DNA from 2 places in the Kosakonia beeri genome. Region 2 is predicted to be linked to the other one. Evidence: predicted binding sites of a transcription regulator. Region 2 holds the regulator's gene; the other holds the start of a gene.

Region 1 (4,563 bases), 350 kb from region 2:
TGTTGACCAGCCGGTCTGCGTACAGTTCTGATGCTTTCCCTCTCCCCGCAGGGAGAGGGAAAAACTTACAGTACTGCCCCCGCAAAAGCGGCAGAAAGCAGACTCACCAGTGTCGCGCCGTAGACCAGGCGCAGGCCAAACCGTGAAACGGCATTGCCTTGTTGTTCATTCAGCCCTTTAATGGCGCCCGCCACGATGCCGATAGAGGCAAAGTTAGCAAAAGAGACCAGGAACACGGAGAGAATGCCCAGACCGCGTGGCGTCATACTGGCGGAAATTTTTTGCAACTCGATCATTGCCACAAATTCGTTTGCCACCAGTTTTGTCGCCATAATGCTTCCTGCCTGCAGCGCATCGCTCAGAGGAATGCCAACCAGCCATGCCAGCGGGTAGAAGACGTAGCCAAGCAACTGCTGGAAGCTGAGCCCAAACAGCGCGGAAAACAGTGCATTCACTGCGCTGATCAGGGCAATAAATCCAATCAGCATCGCCAGAATAATCATCGCCACCTTGAAACCAGCGAGAATGTATTCACCAAGCATCTCGAAAAAGCTCTGCGACTCGTGAAGTTTTTCCAGTTTGATCTCTTTTTCTGTTCCCGGGCGGGAGGGGTTAATCACCGACAGAATAATAAACGTGCTGAACATGTTGAGTAACAACGCGGCGACGACATATTTCGCATCCAGCATGGTCATATAAGCGCCGACAATCGACAACGACACGGTCGACATGGCGGTGGCGGCCATAGTGAACATACGACGCGGGGAGAGATCGGCGAGGATGCCTTTATAGGCGATAAAGTTTTCTGACTGGCCGAGGATCAGCGAGCTGACCGCGTTAAACGATTCCAGTTTGCCCATGCCGTTCAGCTTTGACAGCAGGGTGCCGATCAGGCGAATAAACAGTGGCAGAATGCGCCAGTGTTGCAAAATGCCGATCAATGCCGAGATAAATACAATCGGGCACAGCACGCCGAGGAAAATAAACGCCAGCCCTTTTTCACTCATGCCGCCAAAGACGAAAGCGGTCCCTTCACCGGCAAATTTCAGCAGAATTTCAAAAAAGCCGGAGACATGTTTAATCAGCGTCAGACCGCTCTGAGCATGTAAAAAGAACCACGCCAGCGCTAACTCAATCACCACTAATTGCAGAATAAAACGAATACGGATCTGACGGCGATCGAAACTCACCAGCCAGGCCAGCGCAAGGATCACTACCAGTGCCAGCAGAAAATGCAGGAAATTAATCATAGCGTTATGTGTGCAGATAAACAGGGCGTTTATTTAGCCATAGCGGCTGCGTTGGGTAAATACAAAGTTAAAGATTTGTAAGCAAGATTTTTGCAATATTTCAATTACTTCTGCATAACGTGCCAGCCCTTACAGTTAGGCTGCTACGCATTTACATCCATTTATCATTCTCATCATATTTCGCTTGAGTTTCCTTGCGTCGTAATGATAATCACTATCACTAGAATTTACTTTTCTTTGCAACCTTTGACCGCGCATGACAGTAGGGGCGTCCTCCATGTTTGTTCCATTTCTTATTATGTTACGTGAAGGCCTCGAAGCGGCACTGATCGTCAGCCTGATTGCCAGCTACCTCAAGCGCACCCAGCGCGGGCGCTGGATTGGGGGGATGTGGATCGGCGTTTTCCTTGCCGCCGCACTTTGCCTGGGGTTGGGCATTGCTATTAACGAAACCACCGGCGAGTTCCCGCAGAGAGAGCAGGAACTGTTCGAAGGGATTGTCGCGTTAATTGCGGTGGTGATCCTGACCTGGATGGTGTTCTGGATGCGTAAAGTATCGCGCAACGTCAAAGTGCAACTGGAGCAGGCAGTGGATAACGCGCTGGCGCGCGGGAACAACCACGGCTGGGCACTGATCATGATGGTCTTTTTCGCCGTTGCGCGCGAAGGGTTAGAGTCGGTGTTCTTTTTGCTGGCGGCGTTCCAGCAGGATGTGGGCATCTGGCCGCCGGTTGGCGCCTTGCTCGGCCTCGCCACGGCGGTAGTGCTCGGCTTCTTACTCTACTGGGGCGGGGTTCGCCTTAATCTTGGTGCCTTTTTCAAATGGACCAGCCTGTTTATTTTACTGGTTGCCGCAGGGCTTGCGGCGGGCGCTATCCGCGCCTTCCATGAAGCGGGCCTGTGGAATCACTTTCAGGATGTGGCGTTCGACCTAAGCAATGTGCTCACTACGCACTCGCTGACCGGTACGTTGCTGGAAGGGATCTTTGGTTATCAGGAGACGCCGAGCGTCAGCGAAGTCACCGTCTATTTTCTGTATCTCATTCCGGCGCTGGTGCTGTTTGTCTGGCCTCCGCGCGCGGGTTCGCAGCCGTCGCGTGCTGCGCCGTAATCTCGTTATTAGTTGGCATCGTTACAACATACTTATTGAAGGGAAGGGTCATGGTGATTCATTTTCGTCGTAGTGCAATACAGGTAGGGATCGCAGCGCTGTTCGCCTGTGCGTTGGGTGCGCAGGCTGCGGATGTTCCGCAGGTTAAAGTCACGGTAACGGACAAGCAATGTGAGCCGATGAACCTGACGGTGAACGCAGGCAAAACGCAATTTGTGATTGTTAACCACAGCCAGAAAGCGCTGGAGTGGGAGATCCTGAAAGGCGTCATGGTGGTGGAAGAGCGCGAAAACATTGCTCCGGGTTTTAGCCAGAAACTGACCGCCAACCTGCAGCCGGGTGAATATGACATGACCTGCGGTTTATTAACCAACCCGAAAGGCAAATTAATTGTTAAAGGTGAAGCGACGGGTGATGCGGCAAAAGGCGACGCGTTGCTGAGCCTCAGCACGGCGATCACCGACTATAAAGCCTATGTGGTTGCCGAAACGGCACAGTTGGTTACCGGAACCAAAGCCTTTACCGACGCGGTGAAAGCAGGCGATATCGAAAAAGCGAAAGCACTGTATGCGCCGACGCGCCAGCATTATGAGCGCATTGAGCCGATTGCCGAGCTGTTCTCCGATCTGGATGGCAGTATTGACGCGCGTGAAGATGATTACGAGCATAAGGCCGCCGATCCGAAATTTACCGGCTTCCATCGCCTGGAAAAAGCCCTGTTTGGCGATAACAGCACTAAAGATATGGGTAAATATGCTGATCAGCTCTACACCGATGTGGTCGATCTGCAAACCCGAATTAATGAGCTGGCCTTCCCGCCGTCGAAAGTGGTGGGGGGAGCTGCCGGTCTGATTGAAGAAGTCGCAGCCAGCAAGATCAGCGGCGAAGAAGATCGTTACAGTCATACCGATTTGTGGGATTTCCAGGCTAACGTGGATGGCGCCCAGAAAATTGTTGATTTGCTGCGTCCGCAGTTGCAGAAAAACAACAGCGAATTGCTGGCGAAAGTGGATGCTAACTTCAAAAAAGTGGATGCCATTCTTGCCAAATACCGCACCAAAGAGGGCTTTGAAACCTACGACAAGCTGACAGACGCCGATCGTAACGCGCTGAAAGGGCCGATCACCACACTGGCAGAAGATCTTGCCCAGTTGCGTGGCGTGCTCGGACTGGACTAACACCATGAGTCAACATGATAACCACGGCGTCAGCGAGCCTTCCCGGCGCCGTTTATTAAAAGGAATGGGCGCGCTGGGCGGCGCGCTTGCGCTGACAGGCGGATGCCCGGTAGCGCATGCCGTCAAACCGCAGAGCGCGCCGGGTACGCTGTCACCCGATGCCCGAATGGAAAAGCAGCCTTTTCTCGGTGTTCATCAGGCCGGGATTTTAACGCCGCAGCAAGCTTCCATGATGCTGGTGGCCTTTGATGTTCTGGCCGCAGATAAAGCGGATCTTGAACGTTTGTTTCGCTTACTGACACAGCGCATCGCTTTTCTTACCGCTGGCGGCCCGGCGCCGGAGACGCCGAACCCGCGCCTTCCGCCGATGGACTCCGGTATTCTCGGGGCCTTTATTGCGCCAGATAATCTGACCATGACGGTTTCCGTTGGTCAGTCACTGTTCGATTCTCGCTTTGGTTTACAGAAGCAGATGCCGAAAAAGCTGCAGAAGATGACGCGTTTTCCCAACGATGCGTTGGACGCGGCATTGTGCCATGGCGATCTGCTTCTTCAGATTTGCGCGAATACTCAGGATACCGTCATTCATGCGTTGCGTGACATCATTAAGCACACGCCTGATTTACTGAGTGTTCGCTGGAAGCGTGAAGGATTTATCTCTGAGCACGCGGCCCGCAGCAAAGGTAAAGAGACACCGGTTAACCTGTTAGGTTTTAAAGATGGCACAGCCAACCCGGACAGCAGCAACAATGCGCTGATGAACGAAGTGGTGTGGGTCACGGGCGATCAGGGCGAACCCGCATGGGCCGTTGGCGGTAGCTACCAGGCAGTGCGGATTATTCAATTCCATGTAGAGTTCTGGGATCGCACGCCGCTGAAAGAGCAGCAGACGATCTTTGGTCGTGATAAGCAGTCTGGCGCACCGTTGGGTCAGCAACATGAACATGATGTTCCGGATTACGCCAGCGATCCCGATGGTGAGGTGATTGCGCTGGATAGCCATATCCGGCTGGCCAACCCGCGC
Region 2 (4,563 bases):
GACCGGTCGTTTGAACGCGCCCGGTCGTTGGCGTGCCCGTTGTGCTGATGTATGATGGCGCGCTATTCAGCCCGGGCTACGACCCGATTGCTTGTATTTCCCGTAGTATGCTTAAACCATGGCTAAAGAACAAACGGACCGTACGACCCTAGATCTGTTCGCGAATGAGCGTCGCCCGGGACGACCGAAGACTAACCCGCTCGCGCGTGATGAACAGTTGCGCATCAATAAACGCAATCAGCTAAAACGCGATAAAGTTCGCGGGCTTAAACGCGTCGAATTGAAACTGAACGTTGAGGCGGTAGACGCCCTCAATGAGCTGGCGGACGCCCGTAATATGAGCCGCAGCGAGCTTATCGAAGAGATGCTGCTTACGCAGCTGCAGGCCTTGCGCGAATAACGAATCCTCCGAATCATCACCTTTATTCATACTTTCATGTGGCATACAGTGCAGTCCGTGGCGATAGCAGTTTCCGCGCACTTCCCTGTTCTGCTATGATTGCCCTTATCTGTGGGCTAAACGCCACCACCATACTCATTAAGTTTCAAGAGGTTATTTTACTCATGGCAATTACAGGCATTTTCTTCGGCAGCGACACTGGCAACACTGAAAATATCGCCAAAATGATTCAGAAACAGCTTGGTAAAGACGTTGCTGATGTTCATGACATTGCCAAGAGCAGCAAAGAAGATCTCGAAGGCTATGACATTCTGCTGCTTGGCATTCCGACCTGGTACTATGGTGAAGCGCAGTGCGACTGGGATGATTTCTTCCCGACGCTGGAAGAAGTGGATTTCAACGGCAAGTTAGTCGCCCTGTTCGGTTGCGGCGACCAGGAAGATTATGCCGAATACTTCTGCGATGCGCTGGGCACCATTCGCGACATTATCGAGCCACGCGGCGCAACTATCGTCGGTCACTGGCCAACGGCGGGTTACCATTTCGAAGCCTCTAAAGGCCTGGTGGATGACGATCACTTCGTCGGGCTGGCAATTGATGAAGACAGGCAGCCAGAACTGACCGCAGAGCGTGTCGAAAAATGGGTAAAACAAGTTTCTGAAGAGCTGCACCTGGACGACATCATCAACGCCTGATGATAATGGTGCAACCTGTAGGTTGCACCGTATTAATAGGTAAAAGCGATGGAAATAATTGCTACAAATTTTTAACTTTTTCCTTCATCGCTGTACAATAAGCCCTGCTAAAGTGGCCTCGCCGCAAGGAGTTTGTTGGCGAGACCACGTTTTAAAAGCTTACTTTACTTGAGGGCTTGCAGTTTTCATTTAGGCATGGCAGTTCTATAATGAGACGCATTATCCCAGGTGCATTCCTATAACTTCCGCTAAGGAAGTGAATCGTATAGCAACAGGACAGATTCCGCATGACTGACAACAATACCGCATTAAAGAAGGCCGGCCTGAAAGTCACGCTTCCTCGGTTAAAAATCCTGGAAGTGCTTCAGGAACCGGATAACCATCATGTCAGTGCGGAAGATTTATACAAACGACTGATCGACATGGGCGAAGAGATCGGCCTGGCCACTGTTTACCGTGTGTTAAACCAGTTCGATGACGCCGGGATTGTGACCCGTCACAATTTCGAAGGCGGTAAGTCCGTTTTTGAACTGACCCAACAGCATCACCACGATCACCTGATTTGCCTCGATTGCGGCAAAGTGATTGAATTTAGTGACGATTCCATTGAAGCGCGCCAGCGCGAAATTGCCGCCAAACACGGCATTCGTCTGACGAATCACAGTCTCTACCTTTATGGCCACTGCGCCGAAGGTGACTGCCGCGAAGATGAACACGCGCACGACGCGAAATAATCGTTCTTCTTACTCTGAGCCAACCTGACGGTTGGCTTTTTTTTGCCTGTTAAACGCCCCTGGATGACACTGCGCTTTCCCGACCGGGAAAACGAAACGTAACACGCGGCCTTCACCGGGAACCGTGTTTATGCGGGAATAAAAAAGCCCGACATGCTTTCGCTGCCGGGCCGGATAATAAGCCTCAACTAGGCTTTGATGCTATCCACGCGGCTCGTGCGCTTACCGTCCGGGCTGGTGGTACGCACGCGTATTTCCCCGCTCACCTGCGGACGTGCCTTATCGTTATAACGCAGCCACTGTTTACCCCCGTCGGTAGAGTATTCCACCACCATTCCAGGGAAACTGGTGTTGGCTTCAAGCACGCCACCTACGACGCGCGCGCCAGGTACCGGCAGGCGGTAATGCACACCCGCTTTCTCCATTTTTGCCAGTTCACGATGCCCTAACAGATTAGCAAAACGCATCCAGTCTTTATCCAGTGCTTTCACATCGACAAGGTGTGTCTCACCGCCTTTGTACTCGCGCCCTGCTTTGTAGTCCTGCTCCCATGCAGCACGGTGCCATGCGCGCTCGGCGACAGAAACCAGTCGTGGATAGATCATGTACTCCATCTGAGCGTCGGTACGTACTACCTCACTCCACAACTGCGCAGAAAGGCCATAAGCGCCTGGCCACGGCTTATCGGATTTCGCACTAAACGGATTACCATCACGATCAACAGAGGTTTCTGCGTTTTGTGGCATGTTGTCCGGCGCGAAGCTGAAGATCTTACGCTCATCACTGAAACGCGTGCCCCAGTAATAGCCACTCTCTTGCGGGTTCACTTCATACGGGAAGTCAAGATAGACGTAATCCGGGTTGGAGACAATGACACGGAAGCCCTTGTTGGCCCAGTCATTAACCGAGTCGAACCCGCCCCAGTAGAGCGTATCCCAGAAGTTAACGTTCACATGATCGGTGGCAAATGCCGACGCATTTTTGGCATCTTTCAGTCCATCCTGCCATGCCTGCATCGTGTCGATACCGCGCGCTTTTACCAGCTTGCTCACTTCAACCCCGAAGTAGCTGGAGAGATGCTCCACGTCAGCCACTTTGCCGTCTTTGATCATCGCCTGGCATGCCTGCGATTTTGCCCACGGCTTATCCTGGTTGCTTTGGTCGATGATGCCTTTGCCTGCTTCGGGAGCTTTCTTGTCGGTATAACCGGTGCCAAGGTAAATATTTTTCGCTTCGTCACCCCCAAAGTGCCAGGTTTGCAGCGGCAGCCCGGCTTCTTTATGCATCTGCTGAATTTCACCCAGAACTTTATCCACAAAGTTACGCGATGAGTCGAGGCAAGGGTTCAGATAGCCAGTACGGTTGTAGAACTGCACCCCCGTGGTGTTGGAGGTGTCTGTAGGATCCAGCAGGCGGAACTGATTCGCGGCTTGCTCGTTGCCCTCTTTCATCAACCGATCGTATCTCGCTTCCATGGCAATCACTGCAGCACGTGCATGCGCTGGCATGTCGATTTCCGGAATGACCTCAATCTGCCGCGCTTTGGCATACTTCAGAATGTCGATGTAATCCGCACGGGTAAAGAAACCGCTGCCGGTGTTATTGCTGTCGGGCCCGGATCCAAGCTGCGGCAACAAGCAGGATTTCTCACTCAGGTCATGGCAACGCTTACTGCCAATGTCCGTTAATTCCGGCAGGCCTGGAATTTCGATACGCCAGCCTTCGTCATCGCTGAGATGGAAATGGAATTTGTTCAGTTTGTAGGCCGACATTTGATCCAGCAGACGCAGCACGGCGTCTTTACTGTGGAAGTTACGCCCGACATCAAGGTGAATGCCGCGGTAGTCGAAGCGAGGCGCATCCTTCGCATCCAGCGTGGCCACTTTCAGTGCCCCGTCAGCCGGGATAAGCGACAACAACGATTGCAGCCCATAAAAAACCCCGGCCTGATCGTAACCGGTGATCACCGTCTCTTTTGCACCAATATGCAGTTTATACGCACCGGAAACCGCCTCATCGCCCTGGAAATCACGCGTAGCTATTTCGCTGCGCACCGGATAACTTCCCGCTTGCACGCCCAGCAACGCAAAACGACTTTTCACCGCGTCCTGCGCATCGCTGCTTAACGCAGAAAGATCCAGCTTCACGCCATTGCTCAGGTCGACATCCTGTCCGTGAATGTTTACCGCCTGCGGCGTAGGAATAATCTGGCCACGCAGGGTGTGCAAATTGAGCGTTTTCACATCACTGTTTTTTGCAAAACGCGCTTCAGCCGTCATCAGGATGTTTTTGTCATCCGCCGTGCGCTTCCACTGCTCGCCAGGCAGGGTGACGAACTGCGTCAAATCTTCGGTGTCGGTATTGGCGATCACTTTCGCCGTCGCCCCTTCGGAAGTGACATACCAACGCGGCAGTACATCGGTTATAAACAGCTGCCAGTATTCATTGATGATGGGGATCTCAACAGACTGTTTCGCCGGAAAACCACTGAATTTGTCGGTCGGCTCCAGTTTATGCAGATCGCCCATAATATGAATGACTTTAAACTGGTCGTTCGCCACCTCAAGGATCGGGCGGATGCTGTGGAAATAAATTGCCCACGCTTTATCTGTTACCGCATCGCCATTATTGGTCAGTGTGATAACGGCTTTGTTGCACGACGCCCAGTCAGCGCCAAGCCTGGCGCAATCGACACCCTTCTGCCCGGCATGGTTATCTTTGATCGCATAATTGA

What was found. Region 2 encodes Fur, which represses iron uptake genes when iron is present. Its sites were predicted from a motif close to ATAATAATGAGAACNACTATCAA; they were not measured.
Region 1: a site for Fur is predicted at 1,455-1,477, ahead of efeU (iron uptake transporter permease EfeU). Genes of this name have one in related genera too.

What each region holds. Positions count from the first base shown of each region.
Region 1 covers NZ_CM135106.1:3,061,801-3,066,363, reverse strand. Annotated here, with positions in the region: gene ACUY4S_RS14620 (DUF3574 domain-containing protein) at 1-31, shown strand, start outside; gene ACUY4S_RS14615 (NupC/NupG family nucleoside CNT transporter) at 66-1,250, opposite strand; gene efeU (iron uptake transporter permease EfeU) at 1,528-2,361, shown strand; gene efeO (iron uptake system protein EfeO) at 2,412-3,539, shown strand; gene efeB (iron uptake transporter deferrochelatase/peroxidase subunit) at 3,544-4,563, shown strand, end outside.
Region 2 covers NZ_CM135106.1:3,410,757-3,415,319, forward strand. Annotated here, with positions in the region: gene ybfE (LexA regulated protein) at 119-400, shown strand; gene fldA (flavodoxin FldA) at 565-1,095, shown strand; gene fur (ferric iron uptake transcriptional regulator) at 1,383-1,829, shown strand; gene ACUY4S_RS16220 (beta-N-acetylhexosaminidase) at 2,018-4,563, opposite strand, start outside.